DNA from 2 places in the Cobetia sp. QF-1 genome. Region 2 is predicted to be linked to the other one. Evidence: predicted binding sites of a transcription regulator. Region 2 holds the regulator's gene; the other holds the start of a gene.
The links. The regulator sigma-54, encoded in region 2, starts transcription at its own class of promoters, with help from an activator protein. The targets are predictions, from matches to a motif close to TGGCACNNNNNTTGCTNT.
Positions count from the first base shown of each region.

Region 1 (10,853 bases), on a different contig from region 2:
TACGAAGGCGTGGATCTGGCAGAATGTGGTATGGAGGCTTACCCGGAATTCACCTCCAGCCGCAAGTAATCCAAGTCAGATGCTCACACGCACTCAAAAGACTCCCGCCATATGGCGGGAGTCTTTTTTCCTGATCGAATAAGCGGTGTATGCTTGAGCCATAGGCTGGCGTGGCGAGCAGGGCGTCGTCACCCGCACCATCACCCAAGGAGAGACACGATGAAACTGGTCACTGCCATCATCAAGCCATTCAAGCTCGACGACGTGCGCGAGTCCCTGTCGGAGATCGGCGTGCAGGGCATCACCGTGACCGAGGTCAAGGGGTTCGGCCGTCAGAAAGGGCACACTGAGCTATACCGTGGTGCCGAATACGTGGTCGACTTCCTTCCCAAGGTGAAGCTCGAGGTCGCGGTTGACGACGCCATGATCGATTCAGTCATCGAAGCCATCACCAATGTCGCGAACACTGGCAAGATCGGCGACGGCAAGATCTTCGTTTCACCGCTGGAGCAGGTCATTCGCATCCGTACCGGCGAAACCGGCAAGGACGCCGTCTAACGCCACGTTCTCGGAGCAGACACCTGTACTCTGATATTTCATGGCCAGACAAAAAAACCGCAGGCCAATGGCCTGCGGTTTTTTTGTGCTATCCGACAACTTACTTCTCAATCGTTACTGTTTGACTACCAGTTCTCGATCATCACTTCTCGACAAAGGCACGCTCAATCACGTAATCACCCGGCACGCCCATCTTCGGTGAGATGGCAAAGCCACGGGTATCCAGCATGGCACTGATGTCGTCCAGCATCGCCGGGCTGCCACAGATCATGGCGCGGTCACGCTTCGGGTCCAACGGCGGCAGACCAATATCTTCGAACAGCTTGCCGCTTTCCACCAGATCAGTGATACGACCCTGATTGCGAAACTCCTCGCGGGTCACTGTCGGGTAGTAGATCAGCTTCTCCGCGATATCTTCACCAAGATATTCGTGCTTCGGCAGCTCTTGCGCGATCACATCGGCATAAGCCAGCTCAGAGACGTGACGCACACCGTGCATCAGAATGATCTTGTTGTAGCGCTCATAGGTCTCCGGGTCCTGAATGACGCTCAGGAAGGGCGCAAGGCCCGTACCGGTGGAGAACAGGTAAAGGTTCTCACCCGGTAGCAGATCATCCAGTACCAGCGTGCCTGTCGGCTTGCGGGACACCATGATCTGATCGCCCGGCTTGAGGTGCTGCAGGCGAGAAGTCAGCGGGCCGTCCTGCACCTTGATGGAGAAGAATTCCAGGTGCTCTTCGTAGTTCGGGCTGGCAATCGAATAGGCGCGCATCAGTGGCTTGCCTTCGACTTCCAGACCAATCATCACGAACTGGCCGTTCTTGAAGCGCAGGCTATCTTCACGCTGTGTGCGGAAGCTGAATAGCGAGTCATTCCAATGATGGACGTCGATGACTTCTGTCGTGGTCAGGCTGCTCACTTGATGCCTCCCGGGGCACTGCCCCTCAAATTCAATATTCACTATTGGAATAAACAAATAACAGCTTATGACCCAATGAACTATGCGACGATTGTAGTCACTTGCGGGTTATGCGTTAAATGGTTTATCTGGATATAGGTTATCTATTTTATCAATATTGATTGCGAATGAATCTTATTTCAACCTTGTGATGGCAATAAACCTTCCGTAACGGCGATTTCTCGCGTTGCGCCCGTCACCACACTATCTACCTACGTGCGTCATAGGAGGCAAAATGCGCTACAGCCTGCGTCAGCTGGCCGTCTTTGTCGCCGTGGCTCGCCACGACAACGTGTCATTGGCCGCCGAAAGCCTGGCCATGTCGCAATCCGCTGCCAGCACGGCATTGGCAGAGCTGGAGCGTCAGTTCGACTGTCGGTTATTCGATCGTCACGGCAAGCGTCTGCGCCTCAATGGGCTGGGACGCGAGCTGCTGCCCAAAGCCATCGCGCTGCTCGATCAAGCCGAAGAGCTTGAGCAACTGCTCGGGCAGCAAGACGCGACTGGCTCACTGGAAATTGGCGCCACACTGACCATCGGTAACTATCTCGCACCACAGATCATCGGCAGCTTTCTGACCCAGCACCCCGCAAGCCGCGTCGAGCTGCACGTACACAACACACATCAACTGATCGACAAGCTGGTGAACTTCGAGCTCGATATCGGCCTGATAGAAGGGGAGGTAGAACATCCGCTGCTGGAAGAGGCGCACTGGGTCAGCGACCGATTGAGCATCTTCTGTGCGCCCTCACACCCACTAGCGCAGGGGCTGGCGCAGGGACTGTCCCAAGAGGGCATCACCCTGGACCGACTACTCGCCACCCGCTGGATCATGCGTGAGAGAGGCTCCGGCACGCGCAGCACCTTTGAGCAGGCCTTGCGCCCGCACCTTGACGGCCCATCGACCAGTGTCGCCCAGCGGCTCGACATCATGCTGGAGCTGGAGCATACCGAGGCCATCAAGCGCGCAGTAGAAGCCGGCCTGGGCATTGGGTGCATCTCTCGTCTCGCGCTGCGTGACGCCTTCCGGCGTGGCAGCCTGATCGAGATTCCCACGCCCTGGCTGGAGCTCACTCGCGCCTATCGCTTCGTGCATCACCGTGACCGCTTCATCACCCAAGCCATGCGCGAGTTTGTCGCAAGTTGTCGTACATTGAGCGGCTCTGCCTCGCGCAGTGACGAGATCGTACTCCCACAGGTGTTGTAAATCAGCTATTTACAAGAGAGTGAGTACCCACATACAAAACACTACCGAGCGACTGCTCGGTAGTGTTTCTAACATGCTATCCGAAGACTCAAGCCTTCTCTCGATGGCTAACATGCATGCTAGCCACTCATTACTTATAGCGTTCAGTAGTCAGTGCCGGAAGCCAGTAAAGCGCGCCTTGATCTGGTCTGCACTCTCATGGGAAAGATCCTTGTCGAGCGTCTCAATGACTAGCTTGGCCACCGACTTGTCTAGCTTGTCACGCAAGACACCGAGAAAGCTGGGAGCCGCTGCGATAATCAGTTCATCAAACTTGCCGCCATTGGCGGCCTGCTTGAGATAATGAGCCACCTCTTTGGCGAAGAAAGCCTGATGTTTATCGGAGGTGGCGCCGTCATCACCTGTCTGGTGGAGACTTCCGTGTCCACCACTGGACTCACCCTTACCGCCGGTTCTCAAGTCGCCAGTATGCTGACGACTCTCTGGATGGACGAGGCTTTCCACTTCGGTGATCTTACCAGCAGTACGGGCAAAAACACGGGCACGAGCGGCATCGGCAGCAACGATGTAAGTAACCATTTACACACTCCCTATCTCTTGCGAGGCGTTAGTGATGAAGCAGGTAACAACTCTCTTTCGCGTTCATTAAAAGGACATGCTGCCGACACAGCACACATTCAACCCCGAAGAATGTCCCCCCCCCCCATTTGCTAGCCAGACTCACAACACGTACAGAACCAGTTCGCCATCACGCCAAGCCGCCGACACCAACGTCGCCGCTCCCGGACATGACGTAACTGGCGGAGTGCGTGCTAACATCCGCCCATCGCCAGCTTCGGCCTGCTTTCTACCCTCTGGCCCTATTCATCTCGCTGTTATTTCCCGGAGAATTTCCGATGCGCAATCTACTCCTGATGCGCCACCCGCTGCCCCGCCGCGTGCTGGTCACTGCTCATCTCATGCTTCAGTTGGGCCTGCTAGCTGCCGCTACTGGCTGGACTCTGCAGCACCTCACGCCGATCGGCCCTGATAACTCGCTACTGGTCCAATGGCCGGTACTGGCACAGGGTATCGGCGGCTTTCTGCTGGCCTTCGTGCTGATTCGCCTGTTGTTCGAGCTGATGATGTCGCCCCACCACTTGGTAAGCGCACGCGGCTCCCTTCCGACACTGGATGCCGCAGCGCTGGTCACTCGCTCTATTTCACGCCGTCCCGCAGTGCATGACAACGATGATAGCTGGGTTGGTAAGCCGCGCAGCGTTACCTGGCCACGTGAAGGCGAGGAAGTACCGACGGAGCCCAGCCCTGCGACTGCCGCACCGCGTACGACGGCTCCAGCCAAGCCTCAGGAACCGAGTCTGGGTAACGATACTGAGTTACCTACAACGGTGGACGAGCAACCTACTAGTCGCACCGAGCCCAGCCTATAAAGGCCAATCAAGTATGTGGCCACTCACTTACTTGATTGTTTTTTCACCATGGAAAAGCCCCGCGTGAAATTCACGCGGGGCTTTTTGCTTTTCAGCGCACACCAGGTGCAGCTGATATGGCTCTTCTTGGCTTGGGGCTTGGCTTGGATCAGTGCCCCAATATCTGACTCAGGAACAACTGGGTACGCTCCGATTGAGGATTGTTGAAGAACGGTTCGGGTGCGTTCTCCTCAATGATCTGCCCCTGATCCATGAAGATGACCCGATCTGCCACTGTCTTGGCGAATCCCATCTCGTGGGTCACACACAACATGGTCATGCCTTCATTGGCGAGCTCAACCATGACATCCAGCACTTCCTTGATCATTTCCGGATCCAGCGCTGAGGTCGGTTCATCGAACAGCATCACTTCCGGGCTCAGGCATAGCGAGCGCGCAATCGCCACTCGCTGCTGCTGGCCTCCTGACAGCTGACCGGGAAATTTATGCGCCTGGTCAGCGATACGTACGCGCTCCAGATACTGCATCGCTTCAGCCTCAGCTTCCTTGCGCGGGCGCTTTTGTACCCAGATCGGGGCCAGGCAGCAGTTCTCCAGCACTGTCAGATGCGGGAACAGATTGAAGTGCTGGAACACCATGCCGACGTTACGGCGGATCGCTTCGATCTGCTTGATGTCCTGGGTCAGCGGCATGCCATTGACCACGATATCGCCTTCTTGGTGTTCCTCGAGATGATTGATACAACGGATCATCGTCGACTTGCCCGAGCCTGATGGCCCGCAAATGACGATACGCTCACCCTTGCGCACGCTCAGGTTGATATCGCGCAGTACGTGGAAGTCGCCGTACCACTTGTTGAGTCCCTTGAGTTCGATCATCGGGCGCTCGTTGTCAGTGGTGTTATCTCGGGAAGCGGTTGTTGTTGTCATGATAAGAGTTTCCTTGGCGCCGTGATCAGCGCTTCTTGTGACCGGTATGCAGCAGGCGCTCGAGATACTGGCTGTAGCGAGACATGCTGAAACAGAAGACCCAGAAGATCAGCGCCACGAAGGCGTACCCCTCGATGGAATATCCCAGCCACTTGGGATCCGCCAAACCAGCCTGCACGATGGCCAGCAGGTCAAAGAGCCCAATAATCAGTACTAGCGAGGTGTCTTTGAATAGAGCAATGAAGGTATTCACGATGCCGGGAATCATCAGCTTGAGTGCCTGAGGCAACACAATCAGCCCCATGTTGCGCCAATAGCCCAATCCCAAGGCCACACCCGCTTCCGTCTGCCCATTGGGAATCGCCTGCAGGCCGCCACGTACTACCTCAGCCATATAGGCACTCTGGAACAAGGTAATACCGATCAACGCGCGTACCAGCTTGTCCAGATTGACTTCGCCTGGTACGAACAGTGGCAGCATCACCGAGGCCATGAACAGCACGGTGATCAGCGGCACGCCGCGCCAGAACTCGATGAACACCACGCAGATGCTCTTGACGATCGGCATGTCGGAGCGGCGTCCCATCGCCAGCAGAATCCCCATCGGTAGTGCCGCCACGATGCCGACAACCGCCAGCACCAGCGTCAGCATCAAGCCACCCCACTCGTGGGTACCCACTACCTCAAGCCCAAAGCTGCCACCGTGCAACAGGAAGAAGGCAATGAAAGGGAACACCGCCAGCGTGGCAATGGCGACCAGCCCTTTGACAGGCATGTTCGGAATTGCCAACCAGGCCACCAACGCTGCGAAGATGGCAAAGACGATATCGACTCGCCAGGTCAGCTCTTCTGGATAGAATCCATAGATGAACTGATCGAGGCGTGCACTGATGAAGACCCAGCAGGCGCCTTCACCCGTGCAATCGGCACGTGTCGTTCCACTCCAGTTTGCATCGATCAATGCCCATTGCAGGCTAGGCACGATCAGCAGATAGATGAGATAGCACGCGAATAGGGTAAACAGCGTGTTGATCGGTCCGGCAAATAGATTGGTACGTAGCCAGGCAATCGTCCCGATGCTGTCGCTCGGTGCCGAGCGTGCATCGATCATTTTTTCGGTAACCCGTGAAGGGGTCTTTTCAATCGACATGGGCAGACCCTCAGCGCTCGACCAACGCCATACGGGCGTTGAACCAGTTCATGAACATGGAGACCAGCAGACTGATGGTCAGATATACCAACATCGTCATGGCTATGACTTCGATGGCCTGACCGGTCTGATTGAGCGTGGTGCCGGCAAATACCGAGACCAGGTCCGGGTAGCCAATGGCAGTCGCCAGCGACGAGTTCTTGATCAGGTTCAGGTACTGGCTGGTCAGCGGCGGAATGATGACGCGCAGTGCCTGTGGCACGACCACCAGACGCAGCGTCATGCTGTTTGTCAGTGATAGCGCACGCGAGACCTCTGTCTGTCCATGCGGTACTGCCTCGATGCCTGAACGCACAATTTCAGCAATGAAAGCAGCGGTATAGACCGACAGTGCCACCCATAACGCGAGGAATTCAGGAACAACCGTAATACCGCCACGGAAGTTGAAGCCCTTGAGCTCCGGCAGCTCCCACGTCAACGGCATTCCCATGACCACAAAGACCAGCAGCGGTACGCCGATGATAATCCCCAGTGAGATCCAGCCAGCCGGTAGACGCTGCCCTGTCTGGGCCTGACGCTGACGATTCCAGTAGATGAAGACGCCGCTGGCCACGATAGCCAGTACAAAGACCGCCAGCACGACGGAGAAGCCTGCTCCTGCGATCGGCGCTGGCACATACAGCCCGCGCACGTTGAGGAAAATAGCCTCACCCAGCGATAACGAACCTCGTGGGCTAGGCAGCGCCCGCAAGACCGCGAAGTACCAGAAGAAGATCTGTAGCAGTAGCGGGATATTGCGGAAAATCTCGATATAGACCGCAGCCAGCTTGGAGATAAGCCAGTTGGGCGATAAACGGGCGACCCCCATGACGAAACCAATCACGGTCGCCGCAATCACGCCCAAGGCCGAGATAAGCAGGGTATTGAGCAGGCCGACGATAAAGGTATCGCCGTAGGTGGACTGCTCGGAATAATCGATCAGGCTTTGCAGAATGCCGAAGCCTGCGGTGTTATCAAGAAACGCAAAGCCGGTGGTGATACCACGGCTTTCAAGATTGGTCAGGGTGTTGCTGACGATCAGCGCCAGCACTCCGAACACGCCTCCCAGCATCAACAGCTGAAAGATCAGTGCTCGCTTGGCCGGGTCACGCCAGAAAGGCGGTTTGACCTTGGCCGGCGGGCGAGAAGCAGGGTGTGTCATACAGGCAATCTCCGCCGGAAAGCTATGTGACTTCTGCCTGCCACCCTGTCGAGCGGCAGATCAGTTATCTCTCAGCACTCGGTGAATGGCTCAAACGGTCACGATGGGTAAGGCAGGCGGTGCCTTAATGACGCTGGCCAGGGAAGATAGCTTGGCGGCCATCTCTCCCTGGCCAGCGTCCTTGCTCAGCCTGCTGCACAAGACAGAGAATCCACTTCACGTCATGAAGCGGTCTGTGGATCAGCGAACCGGCGGAGCGTACTGGATGCCACCGTTACTCCACAGGGCGTTCAAGCCACGCTCGATATTCAGCGCGGAACCGGTACCGACGTTGCGCTCAAACATCTCACCGTAGTTACCAACTTGCTTGATGACCTGATAGGCCCAGTCAGCCGGCAGCCCCATGGCCTCGCCATAGTTGCCATCGGCACCGACCAGACGCGCGACATTGGGATTGGTATCCGACTTCTTGGCTTCGATGTTGTCGGAGGTCAGGCCCATCTCTTCGGCGTTGATCTGAGCGAACAGAGTCCATTTCACGATGTTGAACCACTGATCATCGCCTTGGCGAACAACAGGCCCCAGCGGTTCCTTGGAGATGACTTCCGGCAGTACCATCGCGGCAGCCGGATCAGCAAGCTTGATACGCAGGGCGTAAAGCTGGGACTGATCGGAGGTCAACACGTCACAACGGCCAGCTTCAAAGCCCTTGACGGTCTGATCGGAGGTATCGAAAACGACCGGCTCGAACGTCATGTCATTGAGGCGGAAGTAGTCAGCCAGATTCAACTCGGTGGTGGTACCGGACTGGATGCAGATTGCCGCGCCATCCAGCTCTTTGGCACTGGCGACACCCAGGTCCTTGCTGACCATGAAGCCCTGACCGTCGTAATAGTTCACACCGGCGAAATTAAGGCCCAATGAAGTATCGCGCGTGGCGGTCCAGGTGGTGTTGCGTGACAAGACATCGATCTCGCCGGACTGTAGTGCAGTGAAACGTTCCTTGGCCGTCAGCGGTATATAACGCACCTTGCTGGCGTCGCCCAGTACCGCGGCAGCCACACCACGGCATACATCGACATCGAGACCCTGCCAGTTGCCGGCATCATCCGGTGCCGAAAAACCCGGCAAGCCGGTGCTGACGCCACACTGGACAAAACCCTTCTCCTTGACGCTATCCAGAGTCGCTGCGCTGGCACCACTGGCCACGGAGGCAGCCAAGAGGGCAGCACTCGCGATCAGCAGTGGCTTTTTATTGTTATGCATCATGAATCCCTCGCGTATGTCTGGGGTCCGCTCGGAAATCTCTCCGATACGGATGTAGTGCAATGCTATGCATGGCACCCCTCGACAATAGCAAGCCGCGTTCCAATTTCCGCCTATCGCGTAATTCACTACGTTCAACGCTTGAAAAACACCTGAAGTCCAGTGAAAAAGGCCAAAGCTGATAAAGGAGGCCATAGATCGTATGGCATGATTGGCGCGTAGATGGTGCCGTTATACGACGTGTTCGCTTCATATCGGTGCAAAATAAAAACGGCCGTTTCATGACGAAACGGCCGCTTGGGCTCTTCTAATAGTGCTCAATCAGGCAGCTGCGACCAATGTCTCAACCTGCCTGCATCAACGCTGACACGCCTGGAGGCATACTAAATGCCTCTGAAAATCGATCATTTTTCCAGCAGGCGCTGCATGAAGGGCGGTAACACCAGTGCGGCACGATGACCTTCAACTGTGTAGAAATCGCGCGCGAACGTCGCCGCAGCAGCGTCTTCTTCACGGAAGGCTTTTACATCACAGCCCTTGCCAGCGAGCGTGCAGCTCCACCAGCCGGACGGATACACCGGCTGCGGGAACGGCAGTGTCGCGACGCTATCAAAACCGGCCTCGCCCATGTCGTTGCGCAGGTCCTTGATGATGGAGTCGGTGTGATACAGCGGCGACTCGCTCTGCTGCACCATCAGACCACCCTGCTTGAGGATGCGGTGACAACGCTTGAGAAAGTCGGTCTTGAACAGGCCTTCCGCTGGGCCAACCGGATCCGTGGAATCGACGATCAGCACGTCGATGCTCTCGTCCGGGCAGTTGTCGACCCACTTGACGCCATCCTCGAACAGCAGCTCGGCACGCGGGTCATCATTGGACTCGACCAGCGCCGGGAAGAACTGCTCGGAGGCACGCGTGACCGCCGGATCGATATCGATCTGCGTCACCTTCTCCACGCCCGGGTGCTTGAGCACCTCGCGCAGGGTGCCACAGTCGCCCCCCCCGATGATAACGACACGCTTGGGGGCCGCGTGGGTGAACAGTGCCGGATGCGACATCATCTCGTGATAGAGGAAGTTGTCGCGGTCGGTCAGCATCACGCAGCCGTCCAGCACCATCAGATTGCCGTAGGTCTCGGTGGCATAGACCTCAAGGTGCTGATAAGGCGTCTGCTCGTCATGCAGCTTGTGGCTGACCTTGAGCGAAAAGGCGCTGCCGTGGCGGTCGAAGATTTCGGTGAACCAGGAGCCATCGAGATGTTCGGTCATGAGAACCCTCACAAGGGATATCGGGAGTCGGATATCAAGGTATGAATAAGAGGACGGGACATCAGACCCTCAAGGCCTGAATCATCGACGCACGCGTCATCGGGCGATGCAGTCCTGATCAATCAACAGGACTCAGGCGCAGCACCATAGCCAAAGACACGCGGAGTGGAAAGAGCTTGTGCACGATCTCGAGGCACTGGGGCTGACGCGCGATGACCAACGACACACCCGCCAGGCCTCTTCTGGCGGGTAGAGGCCTGGCACACGGCCCGTCACAGGCGGCTCAGGCGCGCCATCAGACGTCCGCCCAGGTGGCAGCCAAGCCCGGCAAGAATGCCGAGGAAATCCGCCAGCGCATCCAGCACTTCTGCCCCACGATAGGGAATCAAGAGCTGCAGACATTCGATACCGACACCCAGCAACAGCAGTGCCGGCAGAATAATCAGGCTGGAAATTCCCGATAGCCGTGTCATCAGCGCGAGTAGAACAAAAGCCGAGAAATGCTGCAGCTTATCCCACGGGAAGGTCTGCTCCGGATGCGGCTCGCCCGGAGAGAGCGTGCCGAAAAGGATCAGCAACAGGCATAGCAGCGCCACGAACGCCCAGCCACGGCGAGGAACGAGGCGCTGCGCAACAGGTGTCACTTACGCTTTTCTCTCTGCATCAACGCCATGAGTCAGCCACGTGCCAATGGCGTGGCGTTGGCGGTGTCGTCCTGATGGTACGCAGGGCTCAGCTCATGCAGAGCGTCCATCAGAGCATTGACGTTGCCTGGGTCAGTGAACTGGCTGATGCCATGACCCAGATTGAAGATGTGGCCCGGGCCCTGACCGTAACTGTCGAGAATACGGCCGACTTCGGCGCGGATAGCCGCCGGTGAACCGAAC
Region 1 covers NZ_NBVS01000005.1:122,947-133,799, forward strand. Annotated here, with positions in the region: gene CFN46_RS11040 (ammonium transporter) at 1-69, shown strand, start outside; gene glnK (P-II family nitrogen regulator) at 220-558, shown strand; gene CFN46_RS11050 (ferredoxin--NADP reductase) at 701-1,477, opposite strand; gene CFN46_RS11055 (LysR substrate-binding domain-containing protein) at 1,752-2,723, shown strand; gene CFN46_RS11060 (host attachment protein) at 2,874-3,302, opposite strand; gene CFN46_RS11065 (hypothetical protein) at 3,620-4,153, shown strand; gene CFN46_RS11070 (amino acid ABC transporter ATP-binding protein) at 4,302-5,030, opposite strand; gene CFN46_RS11075 (amino acid ABC transporter permease) at 5,107-6,231, opposite strand; gene CFN46_RS11080 (amino acid ABC transporter permease) at 6,242-7,432, opposite strand; gene CFN46_RS11085 (amino acid ABC transporter substrate-binding protein) at 7,673-8,698, opposite strand; gene speE (polyamine aminopropyltransferase) at 9,103-9,966, opposite strand; gene CFN46_RS11095 (VanZ family protein) at 10,239-10,610, opposite strand; gene hemE (uroporphyrinogen decarboxylase) at 10,643-10,853, opposite strand, start outside.
Region 1: the regulator sigma-54 is predicted to act here: its motif matches at 8,786-8,803, upstream of CFN46_RS11085 (amino acid ABC transporter substrate-binding protein).

Region 2 (10,853 bases):
GAGCGCGGTATCCACCAGCCCTTCCAGCTCGTTGATGTTGTCCTTGTAGTAGCTCTCGCGACTGTCGATCTTGGTGGTCAGGCCTTCGACGGTATCACGCAGCAGGACATCAGGTTCCTGCGAGGCGGCCGCCGCCAGCGGGCTCATTGTCATCAGGGCCGACAAGCTCAGTACACTCAGCGGACGAATAAGCTGCTTGAGAAAATGGGTCATCAGGTTTGCTCCTTGAAAGTATGCATCGCGCGAACGGCGAGTCAGGCTTGCGTCAGCGCTTCAGGAAATGCCCGAATTAGCTCTTCGAGAAATTAGAGACGAACTGCTGAATCAATTCTTCCAGCACCAACGCTGACTGGGTATCTCGGATGGTATCGCCATCTTCAAGCATCTCCGGGTCTCCGCCAGTACTCAGGCCGATATACTGCTCCCCCAGAAGGCCGGAAGTCAGGATGGCGGCCGTAGTGTCCTTGCTCAGCTTGTCCTTGAGGCCGCTGTCCAGCTTCATCGTCACACGGGCATCAAACCACTTCGGGTCCAGCTCGATGCTTTCGACACTACCGACGGCAACGCCTGCCATGGTGACTTTTGACCGCGCCTTGAGGCTTCCGATCCCTGAAAAGTTGGCATTGAGCACGAAGGTGTCATCCGCTTGCTGAAAAGTGACACCACTGACGCGCAGGCCCAGAAACACCATGCCAAGAAAACCGGCGAGCACGAACAGGCCCACGCCAAACTCGACCATGCGGGTACGTTTCATCCAATATCTCCAAACATGACGGCCGTGAGGACAAAGTCGAGCCCCAGTACCGCCAGCGATGAATAAACCACAGTACGTGTGGTTGCGCGCGAGATGCCTTCCGAGGTCGGGATAAGATCATAGCCTTGGAAAACTGCAATCCAGCTCACCACCAGCCCGAAGACCAGTGATTTGACGACACCATTCATGACATCGCCGATAAAATCGACATTCGACTGCATGCTGCTCCAGTAGGCACCTTCATAGATGCCCAGCCAGTCGACACCGACCAGCTTGCCCCCCCAGATACCCACCACGCTGAAGCCTATGGTCAGCAGCGGCAGAGAAACGAATCCAGCCCACAAGCGCGGTGCCACGATGCGTTTCAGAGGGTCAACACCAATCATCTCCATGCTGGTCAACTGCTCAGTCGCCTTCATCAAGCCAATCTCGGCTGTCAGTGCTGATCCGGCACGCCCTGCGAACAGCAGCGCTGCCACGACGGGAGCCAGCTCTCGCAATAGCGACAGCGACACCATCTGGCCCAGCGCCTCTTCAGCACCAAAGCCTACCAGGATGGTGTATCCCTGCAGGGCAAGCACCATACCGATGAACAGTCCCGAGACCAGCACGATCGCCAGTGACAACACACCGACAAAATGCATCTGACGCACCCACAGCCCGATGCCTTCGCGAGAAGGAATACCTATACCGGCCTGTACCAGCAAAATACCCGCACGACCGACAGCGGCAATCACTTCAATACTGCTACGACCGAGTGAAGTAATCGAGCCTAGCAGCCCACGATTCAGCGCGCTCATGATGACTGCCTCCTGCCTGATGACTCCGCTGACGATTCACGCCCATCGAGAATGTCACCTTCAAAGTCCGGCGCGGGATAATGGAACGGTACTGGCCCATCGGGTTTGCCGTGGATGAACTGGGCCACGCGAGGGTCTGCATCGGCATTGAGCTCTGCGGGCGTGCCCTGCGCCATCACTTTGCCGTCGGCAATGACATAGACGTAATCGGCGATGGTCAGCGTTTCCTTGATATCGTGGGAAACGACTAACGCTGTCATATCCAACGCATCGTTGAGACGACGAATCAGATTGACCAACACGCCCATCGAAATAGGGTCCTGTCCGGCAAACGGTTCGTCATACATGATCAAATCAGGATCGAGCGCGATGGCGCGCGCCAGTGCGACACGACGCGTCATGCCACCAGAAAGCTCAGCCGGCATCAGTTCGCGTGCACCACGCAAGCCAACAGACTCGAGTTTGATCAGCACGATGTCACGAATCATTGCATCAGGAAGATCGGTGTGTACGCGCAACGGAAAGGCCACATTCTCAAACACGCTGAGATCAGAAAATAGTGCGCCGCTCTGAAACAACATACCCATGCGGCGACGCATGCGGAACAACTCGCGACGCGACAAGCCATGCACGTGCTGTCCTGCAATCTCGACGCGACCCGCGGAGGGCGTTAATTGCCCGCCGATCAACTTGAGCAACGTCGTCTTGCCGGTCCCCGACGGCCCCATGATGGCGGTGATCTTACCGCGTGGGACCTTGAGTTCAATACCGGAGAAAATTTCGCGCTCGCCCCGAGTAAAACGCAGGCCTTCAACACGAATCAGCGCATCATCAAGATCAATGCCACTTTCCGTGCCCAAGGAGGATGACGATGCATCCTGGTCGCCCGCATCCTGGCCGTTCGCATCGGTCGGTGTTGCGGTCTGACCGGGCAATTCAGTCATAAAAGCATCCGCTGTGAGGGAATATCGACACGCAGAGCCAACCATCTGCAGCTCGTAATCACGCCGAATGTCCGAATCATGAGATCCAAGGATCAAGTTAGTTAGCGAACATCGTATCCGAACCCACCCCTCTGCCGCCAGTCTCACTCGTCAGTGATACACCCCGTTACCTTGCAAAGCTTTTAGGGGATGCGTTTAATGACGCGGTTCCCAGCAATACGCCACTGCCCCTCCTCCTGCCTCGAGAGTCCTGATGCTATATCCCATCCTTGCAATCATCCTTGGCCTGATTGGCCTTGTCTGGAGCGCCGATCGGTTTGTCGAAGGCGCTGCCGCTACTGCCCGGCGTGCCGGAATGAGCAAGCTTTTGATCGGGATGACCATCGTATCCGTCGGCACGTCAGCACCGGAAATCGTCGTTTCCATCATGGCATCACTCGATGGCACTCCGGATATCGCGACGGGTAACGCACTAGGCTCCAACATCGCCAATATCGGCATGGTGCTGGGCGTGACAGCACTTGTCGCACCAATCCCTGTCCATTTTGGATTGGTACGTCGAGAGCTACCGCTATTGCTGGCAGCCACGGCATTGGCGGGTTACGCCCTTTCCAATAGCGCCCTGAGTCGCCTCGATGGCATCCTGCTACTGGCACTGCTGGTCTTTACGATCGTGTGGCTGTTCAAGGTCGATGCTCCAAGCGAAGAAGAAGCCGGTGGCGATATCCCTGACATGACGGCCGGGCGCGCCGTCTTCTGGCTACTCATTGGCCTGGCAGTCCTGATCGCCAGTTCCCGAGCACTGGTATGGGGTGCCACTGACATCGCTGAGGCGTTCGGTGTGCCAGAATTGATCATTGGCTTGACCGTGATCGCCATCGGCACCAGCCTGCCGGAACTAGCCGCCAGTGTCGCCAGCGCACTCAAACGTCACCACGACATCGCTATCGGCAATATCATCGGTTCCAATCTCTTCAACATCCTGGCAGTACTGCCGATGCCGGGGCTGATAGCGCCGGGGCCCGTCGATGGCAGCGCCATCAGCCGTGACTATCCGGTGATGCTGGGGCTGACCCTGCTGCTGGCCGCTCTACTCATCTGGCAGCGTCGCGGCAAGATCGGGCGCGGGCCCGGCGTTATTCTACTCGGCTGCTATCTGGCCTACAGCGCCTGGCTAGCCATCAGCCTGACCCACTGACTAGCACCATTCTTGTCACCGCCGTGCGAGCAATGACACTCCTTCTCACACGGCTTGAGTCCTGGCCACACAACAGGCAACAATCTGATCATGACCACGTCTTCCAGCACCCAGCACACTGCGCTAAATGATGCCGCCAGCGCGACCGATTCGCCCAACGCTGCCGATGCCGATTTTCGCGCCAGCGCACGACGTACCTTCGCGATTGAGGGTGCTGCCATCATCGCCCTCGAGCAGCATCTCGATGCTGATTTCGATCGTGCCTGCCAGTTGATGCTGGCCACACAGGGCCGTGTCATCGTCACCGGCATGGGCAAATCAGGCCATGTCGCCAGCAAGATCGCTGCGACGCTGGCCAGCACCGGGACTCCCGCCTTCTTTGTGCATCCAGGCGAAGCCAGCCATGGCGATCTCGGCATGATCACCTCGGCCGATGTGGTGCTGGCGCTCTCCAATTCCGGTGAGACAGCCGAAGTCACCGCCCTGCTGCCCTTGCTCAAGCGCATGGGCACGCCGCTGGTCTCGATGACAGGCAAGCCCGGTTCGACGTTGGCACGTGATGCGGATGCACACTTGGATACCAGTGTCGCGCAAGAGGCCTGCCCTCTGAATCTGGCGCCAACGGCCTCAACCACCGCCGCACTGGTAATGGGTGATGCGCTCGCCGTGGCATTGCTCGAAGCCCGCGGCTTCACGGCAGAAGAATTTGCCCTCTCGCACCCTGGCGGCACCCTCGGTCGCCGCCTACTGCTACGCGTGCAGGATGTAATGCACAAGGGCAATGATCTGCCACGCGTGAATCTGGGCAGCCCGCTGCGTGACGCATTACTCGAGATCACCCGTCAAGGCATGGGCTTCACCTGCGTGATCGATGCAGACGAGCATCTTGTCGGCGTCTACACCGATGGCGACCTGCGGCGTACACTGGATCAACATGGTGATCTGCGCGCGCTAAAGGTCGATGACGTGATGACCCGCGGTGGCAAGACTATCCGCTCCAGCATGCTAGCCGCCGAAGCAGTGCGCATCATGGAAGAAAACCGTATCAGCGTTCTGGTAGTCTGTGATGAGGATGAGCATCCTATCGGAGCCATCCACATGCACGGCCTGCTGGCCAGCGGTGTGATCTGAACCACTGGACGCGAGTGCTGTCCTCTACGACAGCAGTGCATTCAGCAAGCTAGCGCGGCGTTTGACGCCACTACGGACAGTCACTTGTTTGAGCCACATCACCAGCCGTTCACAGGACAGCGTCAAGCACGCACGGAGTGCGAGGAGAAACATCATGAGTGAGAGTATTTCCCTGACGGAAGACTACCCACAGGACATCATTGATCGGGCACGTCACGTGCGCCTGCTGGCATTGGATGTGGATGGCGTGCTGACCGACAATCGCCTGCACTATGACGCCAATGGCGTGGAAACCAAGAGCTTCCATGTGCAGGATGGCCATGGCCTCAAGCTGATTCTGCGCAGTGGCATTCGTGTCGCCTTGATCACTGGCCGTACCTCTCCGATGGTGGAACGACGCGCCAAGGAACTGGGGATTCAGGACGTCATTCAGGGCCGTGAAGACAAGCTGGTCGCGCTCAGCCAACTGTGCCGTGAACACGATATTGAGCTCGACCAGGTTGCCTACTGTGGTGACGACCTGCCGGACCGCGAAGCTATCCGTCGCGTCGGTCTCGGTATCAGCGTGCCCAATGCCATGCCTTATGTGTTGAGCGAAGCCAACTGGGTGACCTCTCACTCAGGCGGTGAGGGTGCCGTACGCGAAATCTGTGACCTACTGCTCAAGGCACAGGGCCACTGGGCGTCAGTGCTCGATACCTATCTACAGAGGTCGAACGCCTGATGTTACGTTTGCCCCGTCCTTCTCCGCGTCTATGGTTGATGCTGCTATTGCTGCTGGTCGGTGGCGTACTCGCCCTGATAGAGCAGCGCAATAGCCTTGAATCTGCCATAGGTACACAGGTCAACAGCGGTGAGCCGGACTACTATCTTGACGGGGCTGACATGACTCGCTTCGATGCGCGGGGCGTGCCGTTTCAAGACATGACTTCCCCGCACATTGAGCATACGCCCGAGGATGATGTCACCATCGCGCAAGCTCCAAAGATTAGCACCAACGATAGCGAGGACCGCCGCTGGTATGCCACTGGCAAGCGCGGCGTTCTCAGTGCCGGTGGCGACACCTTCACGCTAGAGGGCAACGCACAGCTGCGTCAGCCTTCCGATGCCTGGACACTGGATACTGACGTACTGAACTACAGCCGCGAACAGAACCGTGCCTGGAGCGACGTACCCGTCGTCATTACCCAGAATGGTCAGCATATCGAAAGCAACAGCTTCAGCGCGGATCTTTCCAAGGACTCCGCCGTGCTGGACGGTCGTGTACGCGGCACGCTTCAACCCGGCAAGGGCAAGAGTGCGGCCAGCAAGGAAGCTGAACGTATCGATGAGGGCAGCGATGCTACCTCAAACGATAGCGAAGGACGCGTCAACAGCACTTTCGAAGCCGCACCTGAAGCCAGTCAGTAATCATCATGGTACTTAGCGTACAGTCAGCGCGGCTGAGCACATCCCACGTGCTGCCAGTCCAATAGACTCCCTTATTCACTGCTTCCCGATGGCATGCCTGATCGAGAAGACATACCCGGTTCTGCCAAGGAGCACCCCATGACTTCAACGACTCTCAAGCCCTTGACGGCCTGGCGACAGACTCTTAACAGCAGTGTCATGGCCTTGTGCCTGACACTCGGCATGGCTATCACTGCGCCAGCAGCATTAGCGCTCGACAATGATGCCAATCAGCCGATCAACATCGCTGCCGACTCCCTGTCACTGGATGATAAAGCCGGCACTGCAACCTATACCGGCCGTGTCGAAATGCGCCAGGGCAGCATGAAGCTGGATGCCAGCCGCGTTGACATTAGCCGCGCCAACAGCGGCGAGATCTCATTGGTCAAGGCAACAGGCAAGCGTGCCTATCTGGAACAGAAACCCACTCCAGACGACAAGCTGGTCAAAGGCTGGGCAGATACCATTCTCTACCATGCACTGGAACGTAGAGTAGAACTGGTCGGTAACGCTCGTCTCGAAAAGGGTGATGACACCTTCGAAGGTGGCTACGTGGAGTACTTCCTCGACAAACGCCAAGTCAATGCCAACAACAGCAGCGACGCCTCACAGAAGAGCGACGGCAGTTCACGCGTACACATGACGTTGACACCGCGTGGCGCCAACACCAGCAAGGAAAACTGAGTCATGACTGCCGCTCCCCTCCGCACGCTCAGCGCACGCCACCTGGCCAAAGCCTACAAGGGGCGCAAGGTGGTCAAGGATATCTCGCTGGAAATTCGTCAAGGCGACATCGTCGGCCTGCTAGGACCCAATGGTGCTGGCAAGACCACCTCGTTCTACATGATTGTCGGCTTGGTACGCGCCGATGCCGGCAGCGTCACCATCGATGACAATGATCTCTCCGACTCTGCCATGCACTTGCGGGCACGCGCTGGCATCGGCTATCTGCCACAGGAAGCCTCAATCTTCCGCAAGCTGTCAGTGGCCGACAACATCATGGCGATTCTGGAGACACGCAAGGACCTTGATCGCAACGGGCGCAAAGCGCGCCTTGAAGAGCTGCTGAATGAGTTCAGCATCACGCATATCCGCGCCAGCACCGGCATGAGCCTCTCTGGCGGTGAGCGTCGGCGTGTCGAAATTGCACGCGCATTAGCGACAGAGCCGGATTTCATACTGCTGGATGAACCCTTTGCCGGTGTTGACCCCATCTCGGTAGGCGAGATCAAGAGCATCGTGCGACAACTGCGTGATCGCGGCATTGGCGTACTGATCACCGATCACAACGTTCGAGAAACACTCGATATCTGTGATACCGCCTATATCGTCGGTGACGGTCAGATCATCGCGCACGGTGATGCCGATACCATTCTAGCCAATCAGCAGGTACGCGATGTGTATCTGGGGCATGAGTTCAAGCTTTAATCGGTAGCATGAGAGCAAGGCACCTCGTATCGCCGTCCCTCGCAGAATGACATTACATGCTCAAGGATGTTGTTACCTCACTGGTATCAGCCTTGAGCATGACGTCCATACCACCTTCGTTGAAACATGGCATACAAGTTGCTTGAATAATCTCTTTCGCCCCTTGTCAGTGCCCCGACCCACGGTATAGCGTAGAAGCACGTTCCTTTGCCGTGAATCGACAGCCCCATGAAACCCACCTTGCAACTCCGCCTTGGCACTTCGCTGACTATGACGCCACAACTGCAGCAGGCTATTCAACTGCTTCAGTTGTCGACGCTCGACCTGCGTCAGGAAATTCAACAGGCGCTCGAGTCCAACCCCATGCTGGAACTCGACGAGGACTATGAGGCGCTGGAAGTCGTTGAAGCACAGGATGCGAGCGAGATTTCCACTGCCGAAACAAACAGCGAGATCCCGGAAGAGTATCCTCTCGATAGTGACTGGTCGGACCTCTATCAGGATCACGCTGGCAGCCTGACAAGCTCAGGAAGTAGTAGCGGCAGTGATGACGGCCAGGATTTCGAGCGCAACACCAGTGTAGAAAGCCTGCAAGATCATCTGCGCTGGCAATTAGCGATGACCGACCTCGACGACCGTGAACGGCAAATGGCGGAAAGCCTGATTGATGCCGTGGACGGTGCAGGCTACCTGAGCCTGACCCTGGACGAGCTAGTCGATGGCTTGCGGGGGCAAGGGCTGGCTGGCCTCAAAGCCTCGGAACTAGAGCAGGTACTGCTACGCTTGCAGCAGTTCGATCCCACTGGCGTCTTCGCCCGCGATCTACGCGAATGCCTGCTGCTACAACTGGCATTGCTGCCCGATGACCTGCCGCTACTCGCGCAGGCTCGGCGATTGGTACGTCAGTTTCTTGAAGCGCTGGGAAACGATGATCGCAAGCTACTCAAGCGCCGCCTGGGACTGGATGATGCTGAGCTGGACCACGTCATTCGACTGATACGAGCACTGGACCCACGCCCAGCCTCCGCTTGGGGGGAGCCCGCCAGTGACTATGTGATACCTGACCTGCTGGTACGCCATACTCGTCACGGCTGGCAGGTTGAGCTCAATCCCGAAGCGCTGCCGAAGCTACGTATCCAGCCGGAATATGCAGCGCTCATCAAGCGGGCAGACAAGTCTGTGGACAACACCTTCCTCAAGGATAATCTTCAGGAAGCGCGCTGGCTGATGAAAAGTCTCTCGTCACGTAATGACACACTGCTCAAGGTAGGGCGTGAAATCATGGCGCGGCAGATCGACTTTCTTGAGCAAGGTGAGGAAGGCATGAAGCCTCTGATCCTCGCCAATATCGCTGAAGTGGTCGAGATGCACGAATCCACTATCTCGCGCGTCACGACTCAGAAGTACATTCATACCCCTCGCGGCGTCTTCGAACTCAAATTCTTCTTCTCGAGCCAAGTGGGAGGGAGCGGCAATGGCGATGCACATTCCAGTACCGCCATTCGCGCACGTATCCGAAAACTGATTGCGGACGAGCCGGCGCGCAAACCGCTGTCGGATTCACGTCTGGTCGACCTACTCGCCAGCGATGGCATTGAAGTCGCACGCCGCACCGTCGCAAAATATCGCGAAGCCATGAGTATTCCTTCCTCTAGCGAACGCAAGCGACTGGCCTGATCATCTAGCTAGCCAGAGGCCACTACCTCTGTCATGGCCTTAAAAATCGTAAATATCCACATCATGATCAGCCGGCTTGCATGGAAAGCCGGCGATTTTCTCCCAAGGCATGACCGCCAGCATGTACCTCTCACTCCCAATTGCATGTTTTTAAAATCACTTTCGATAGTATTACCGATCATTCGTGCGGCTTTTCTTACGCAAAACCCCGCCTCCTTCGTGCTCATCCCGTACTTTTGACCAATCCAAGACGCCCACTAACATCGACGTACATGCTGACATTAGCGACTAACAGTCGCCTTCTTGTCACTCTTCCAGCGCAAACCGTCACACTCCTCTGTCATGGAACGTTCCGTTCTCCCCCAGTGAGTTGAAGACAAGCCTTGCGCCACGATGCAGCGCAGCGTTGATCTTTGCTCAAAGCTTGGGCATTGTCGGGGTAGGCGCTCGACGCACCTGACACGAGCCAAGTTTGTTACTGGCAGCGGCAGGCACGGAAACCATGTAGCAGAGCGTCTTATCAGGGTTTGCTCGCAGTCAAAAAGGGTTACAATTGAAAGGTAACCCGCTGGATAAAGGAGCGTGTCCATGCAAGTGAATATTACCGGGCATCATGTGGAACTTACCGACCCTCTCCGCGATTATATCAACGAGAAGCTCGCTCGCCTCGAACGGCATTACGACAACATCACCAATGTTCAGGTGACTTTGTCGATCGAGAAGGAGCGCCAGCAGGCAGCCTGCACGTTGCATGCTGCCGGCGCAGATCTCCACGCCCTGGCAGAAGACCTCAACATGTACGCTGCCATCGACGCGCTCGCCGACAAGCTGGATCGCCAGCTGGTCAAACACAAGGAAAAGTCCCAGGCTCGCTCTCAGGGCACCGGGACCCGTTGACCTTCTGCCATGACACTTGATCAGATCCTTCCCCCCGAGCGCACGCTTTACGGTGTCCCCGGGGGGAGCAAGAAGCGGGTGCTGGAATTTTTCAGCACCTTCATTGCCCAGAACATTCCCAGCCTGGATAGTCAGGAAGTCTTCTCACGCCTGATTGGTCGTGAACGACTAGGGTCGACCGGTATCGGCCATGGTGTGGCCGTGCCACATGCACGCAGCCCGCATTGCAAGACGCCCATCGCGGCCTTTCTGAAGCTCGGTGACCCCATCGACTTTGATGCCATTGATGGAGAGCCCATCGACCTGCTGTTTGTGCTGTTGGTCCCTGAGGAGGCAGATGACACACATCTCACCTTGCTCGGGCAGGTGGCTGAGCTATTGAACTCGCCCACCAATCGGTCAGCATTACGTCAAGCCGATAGCCAGCGTGCACTCTACGATGTACTGACATCAGCCATCGCCGAACTTCCGGCGCGTTGATCATCGAGCCCGGACATCGTCCGGGCTTTTGTACTGACAGCCACTGTTCGGGCTGCCCTCTCAGGCGCCATTTGCACTCACTCTACGCTGACCTC
Region 2 covers NZ_NBVS01000001.1:616,490-627,342, forward strand. Annotated here, with positions in the region: gene CFN46_RS02735 (phospholipid-binding protein MlaC) at 1-213, opposite strand, end outside; gene mlaD (outer membrane lipid asymmetry maintenance protein MlaD) at 290-754, opposite strand; gene mlaE (lipid asymmetry maintenance ABC transporter permease subunit MlaE) at 751-1,554, opposite strand; gene CFN46_RS02750 (ABC transporter ATP-binding protein) at 1,551-2,498, opposite strand; gene CFN46_RS02755 (calcium/sodium antiporter) at 2,752-3,696, shown strand; gene CFN46_RS02760 (KpsF/GutQ family sugar-phosphate isomerase) at 3,787-4,827, shown strand; gene CFN46_RS02765 (HAD family hydrolase) at 4,982-5,551, shown strand; gene lptC (LPS export ABC transporter periplasmic protein LptC) at 5,551-6,237, shown strand; gene lptA (lipopolysaccharide transport periplasmic protein LptA) at 6,376-6,960, shown strand; gene lptB (LPS export ABC transporter ATP-binding protein) at 6,964-7,704, shown strand; gene CFN46_RS02785 (RNA polymerase factor sigma-54) at 7,933-9,381, shown strand; gene raiA (ribosome-associated translation inhibitor RaiA) at 9,970-10,278, shown strand; gene ptsN (PTS IIA-like nitrogen regulatory protein PtsN) at 10,288-10,758, shown strand.